DNA from 2 places in the Actinomadura geliboluensis genome. Region 2 is predicted to be linked to the other one. Evidence: riboswitches for the same ligand, from Rfam matches in the RefSeq annotation. Region 2 holds a riboswitch; the other holds the start of a gene.
What was found. Region 2 has a riboswitch for ZMP and ZTP ahead of ACGFI1_RS20830 (bifunctional methylenetetrahydrofolate dehydrogenase/methenyltetrahydrofolate cyclohydrolase). Riboswitches for the same ligand answer to the same signal wherever they lie in the genome.
Positions count from the first base shown of each region.

Region 1: another riboswitch for ZMP and ZTP. It lies ahead of ACGFI1_RS33190 (serine hydroxymethyltransferase); the one in region 2 lies ahead of ACGFI1_RS20830 (bifunctional methylenetetrahydrofolate dehydrogenase/methenyltetrahydrofolate cyclohydrolase).

Region 1 covers NZ_JBICUA010000011.1:381,116-383,306, forward strand. The annotation lists gene ACGFI1_RS33190 (serine hydroxymethyltransferase) at 1-867, opposite strand, end outside; ZMP/ZTP riboswitch at 920-1,006, opposite strand; partial or broken gene ACGFI1_RS33195 (DMT family transporter) at 1,099-1,899, opposite strand; gene ACGFI1_RS33200 (Lrp/AsnC family transcriptional regulator) at 2,010-2,191, opposite strand, start outside.
Region 2 covers NZ_JBICUA010000006.1:179,855-182,045, forward strand. The annotation lists gene ACGFI1_RS20825 (FHA domain-containing protein) at 1-455, shown strand, start outside; gene ACGFI1_RS20830 (bifunctional methylenetetrahydrofolate dehydrogenase/methenyltetrahydrofolate cyclohydrolase) at 618-1,466, opposite strand; ZMP/ZTP riboswitch at 1,524-1,609, opposite strand; gene ACGFI1_RS20835 (GNAT family N-acetyltransferase) at 1,692-2,191, shown strand, end outside.

The sequences.
Region 1 (2,191 bases), on a different contig from region 2:
CTGCCGCGCGTACGGGGCAAAGTCCGGCTGCGCCGCCTCCTTCAGCGCGACGGCGATCGCCGCGGTCGTGTGGTCGTGCGGGCCGCCCTGCAGCCCCGGGAACACCGCCTTGTCGACCGCCTTCGCGTGCTCGGCGGTCGACAGGATCATGGCGCCGCGCGGGCCGCGCAGCGTCTTGTGCGTGGTCGTGGTGACGACGTCCGCGTGCCCGATCGGGGACGGGTGGGCGCCGCCCGCGATCAGCCCGGCGATGTGCGCCACGTCCGCGGCGAGCACCGCGCCGGCCTCGCGGGCGATCTCCGCGAACGCCGGGAAGTCGATCGTCCGCGGGATCGCGGTGCCGCCGCACCAGATCAGCTTCGGCCGCTCCTTGAGCGCGAGGTCGCGGACCTGGTCCATGTCGACCCGCCCGGTGTCGGCGCGCACCTCGTACCGGACGGGGCGGAACCACTTGCCGGTGGCCGACACCGACCAGCCGTGCGTGAGGTGCCCGCCCATCGGCAGGGACAACCCCATCACCGGGTCGCCGGGCTCCAGGAACGCCATGTAGACGGCGAGGTTGGCGGGCGAGCCCGAGTACGGCTGGACGTTGGCGTGCTCGGCGCCGAACAGTTCCTTCGCCCGCCGGATCGCCAGCAGCTCGATCGGGTCGACGTTCTGCTGGCCCTCGTAGTACCGCTTGCCGGCGTAGCCCTCGGAGTACTTGTTCGTCAGGACGGACCCGGTGGCCTCCAGCACCGCCGGCGACACGTAGTTCTCGGACGCGATCAGCCGGAGCTTCTCGTACTGGCGGCGGGCCTCGGCCTCCACCAGCCCGGCGATCTCCGGGTCCTCGGCGGACAGGTGGGATACGGACGGTACGTGCATCGTGAGCCTCCGCGCTGCTCGCGCCGGGACCTCGGGCGCCCGGCGAACGGGACCCGTACACCCAGGCGCGCGGTGTGCGGACTAGTTTCGCTCCCCGGTGGTCGTCTCCACCTTCACTGCGCCAGTCACGTGCACGCCATCATATCGGGCCGCCCGCGGCCGGGCCGGGACGGAGACGACGAACAGCCCGCCGAGCAGGAGCAGCGACCCGGCGGCGACCGGCGCCGACAGGCGCTCCCCCAGCACGGCGACGGCGAGGACGGCGGCCACGAGCGGCTCGGCGAGGCTCAGCGTCCCGGCGGTCGCGGCGGCCACCCGGCCGAGGCCGGTGACGAAGAACATGTACGCGGCCGCCGTCGCGGCGATCCCGAGCCAGCCGACCAGCACCGCCGAGCGGGGCGCGGCGAGGGCCGGCAGCTCCGCCAGGGTCCAGGGCAGCAGCGCCGCTCCCCCGGCGAGCAGGGTCACCGACACGGCGGCGGCCATCCCCGCGTCCCGTCCGGTGAGGACCTTGGCCGACACCGTGTAGACGCCGAAGCACGTCCCGGCGGCGAGGCTCAGCAGCACCCCGACCGGGTCGACGTGGACGGCAGGCCCGGGGACCATCAGCAGCGCGACGCCGCCGACCGCGCACCCCGTCCCCGCCCACCACCGGCGGCTCAGCCGCGTCCGCAGCACGAGCCTCTCGCACAATCCGGTGGAGACCGGCGCCAGCCCGAACACCACGGCGGTCGCGACGGCGGCGCCGGTGCGGTCGACAGCGCTGAAGAACGCCGCCTGGAACGTCCCGGTGGCGGCGGAGGCCGCCGCGAGCGGCGCCCACGTCCGCCGGGTCAGCGTCCGGAACGCGCGCCGGTCCAGCGCGAGCACCAGCAGGGCCAGGACCAGCCCACCGGACATGATCCGCGCCCCACCGACGGCGACCGGGGCCGCGTCCGGCGCGGCCAGTACCTGCGCGGGCCCGACCGTCCCCCAGAGCACCCCGGCGGCCAGTACCAGCAGCGGCCCGGACACATCGTTTCGTCGGTCCATGAGACCGAAACTAGAAGGACATACGAGGGCGAAGGCTGCACAGCATTCACATGTTCGGACTAGCTGCCCTCACCCGTTGATAATTCGCCTCGCGGTGAGGAACGCATCGCTCAGGTGTAGGACGTTCGGCTCTCGCGTGTGCCCGCCGCCGGAAGTTCGGACTGCTCCACCGGCTGGACGTAGTCGTAGACCACCGTGGTGCGGACGTCCACGAACTCCTTGCGGCGCGCCAGCCGGTCCAGCACGAAGTCGCGCAGGTAGGCGGTGCTCGGCACCGCCACATGGACCAGCA
Region 2 (2,191 bases):
TGGGGGGCATCCCCCGTGAGGAGGTCGACCCGGACGTCGAACTGCGGCGCGCCGTCGCGCCCGAGCTCACCCGCCGCGAGGTCGACGTGCTGACCTCGCTGTGCCGACCCGCCCTGTCCGACGAGGCGTTCGTGGCCCCCGCCACGGCGCGCGACATCGCCGGCGAGCTGGTCGTCACGGAGGCGGCCGTCAAGCAGCACCTGCTGCGCCTCTACCAGAAGTTCCGCATCCCCGAGGGCGCCAACCGGCGCACGCGGCTCGCCAACGAGGTCATCGCGATGGGCCTCGTCCGCCCGCTGCCGCCGGTGCACGTCCCGCACCAGGGGCGCCCCCCGGTGGACGGCCGGGTCCCCGGGGTCCGGGCCACCGGGGAGACGCGCCGGCCCGGCGCGCCGGGGCACGGCCACGGGCCGGGCCGTCCGGCGCCCAGCACGGCGGGACGGAGGGCCAGTTGAGCTGAGCCCGCGGTCGCCCTCCCGGCAGCGCGCACTATGAGGGCGATCGCTTGACCCCCTGCCGGGCCGCGCAGGTGACGGCGCGGCCACGGCCGGGAAACGTGCGGAGGGCCGCCGCCTCGGTGCTGGGGCGGCGGCCCTTGCGGTGCCTGGGAGAGTGCGTCAGAGGCTCTGCTCGGCGGCCTCGACGACGTTCGCGAGCAGCATGGCGCGTGTCATCGGGCCGACGCCGCCGGGGTTGGGCGCGACCCAGCCGGCGACGTCGCGGACGTCGGCGGCGACGTCCCCGGCGAGCTTGCCGTCCACCCGGGAGACGCCCACGTCGAGGACGGCCGCGCCCGGCTTCACCATGTCGGCGGTGATCAGGCCGGGGACGCCGGCGGCGGCCACGACGATGTCGGCCTTGCGGGTGTGCGCGGCGAGGTCGCGGGTGGCGGTGTGGCACAGCGTCACGGTGGCGTTCTCGGTGCGGCGGGTCAGCAGCAGGCCGAGCGACCGCCCGACCGTGATGCCGCGGCCGACGACGGTGACCTCGGCGCCCTTGATCGGGACGTCGAAGCGGCGCAGCAGCTCGATGATGCCCTTCGGCGTGCAGGGCAGCGGGCCCGGCTGCATCAGCACGAGCCGCCCCAGGTTCGTCGGGTGCAGGCCGTCGGCGTCCTTGGCCGGGTCGATGCGCTCCAGCACGCGCTGCTCGTCCAGGCCCTTCGGCAGCGGGAGCTGGACGATGTAGCCGGTGCAGGCCGGGTCGGCGTTCAGCTCGGCGACGGCCCGCTCCACGTCGTCCTGGGTGGCGGTGGCGGGCAGGTCTCGGCGGATGCTCTCGATGCCGACCTCGGCGCAGTCGCGGTGCTTCATGTTGACGTAGGAGTGGCTGCCCGGGTCGTCGCCGACCAGCACCGTGCCGAGCCCGACGGACACGCCGCGGTCGCGGAGCGCCTCGACGCGCACCTTGAGGTTCGAGCGGATCTCGGCGGCCGTGGCCTTGCCGTCCAGAATCTGTGCCGTCATGCGTTCCTCCGCGTGGATCTCGCCGTAGGGCCCGCGGGACCGGGCCCGGCTCACGGTCCCGTCCACCCAGGCGCGCGGTGTCCGGACTGTCGTTCGCTCCCCGGTGGTGATCCACCTTGACTGCGCCAGTCGCGTGAAAACCCATGGTAACGGTCGAGTGGCACGTGGAAATCGGCGCCAAGTGGCTCTGCCGGTGCCCCTTCCCCGGCTTCTACGGTCGTGCACATGAGCGACGCATGGTTCGAACGGCCCGTCCTGACCGGGCAGTACGTGCGGCTGGAGCCGCTGTCCCCGGCGCACGCCGAGGGACTGTTCGAGGCGTCGAAGGACCCGGAGGTGTGGGCCTGGCTGAGCGAGCGACAGCCGGCGACGGCCGGGGAGATGGGCGTGCTCGTCGACAGGGCCCTGGCCGACTGCGAGCGCCGCGTCCGGCTCCCCTGGGTCCAGATCGACACCGCGACCGGGGAGGTCGCCGGGACGACGTCGTACTACGAGGTCACCCCGTCCCACCGGGGGCTGTGCATCGGCCACACCTGGCTCGGCGCGCGCTGGCAGCGGACGGGGGTCAACACGGAGGCGAAGCTGCTCCTGCTCGGGCGGGCGTTCGACGAGCTGGGCGCGATCAGGGTCGGCTGGCACACGCACGTCCGGAACGCGCGGTCGCGGGCGGCGATCGAACGGCTCGGCGCCGCGTTCGAGGGCGTCCACCGCAAGCACCGGATCCG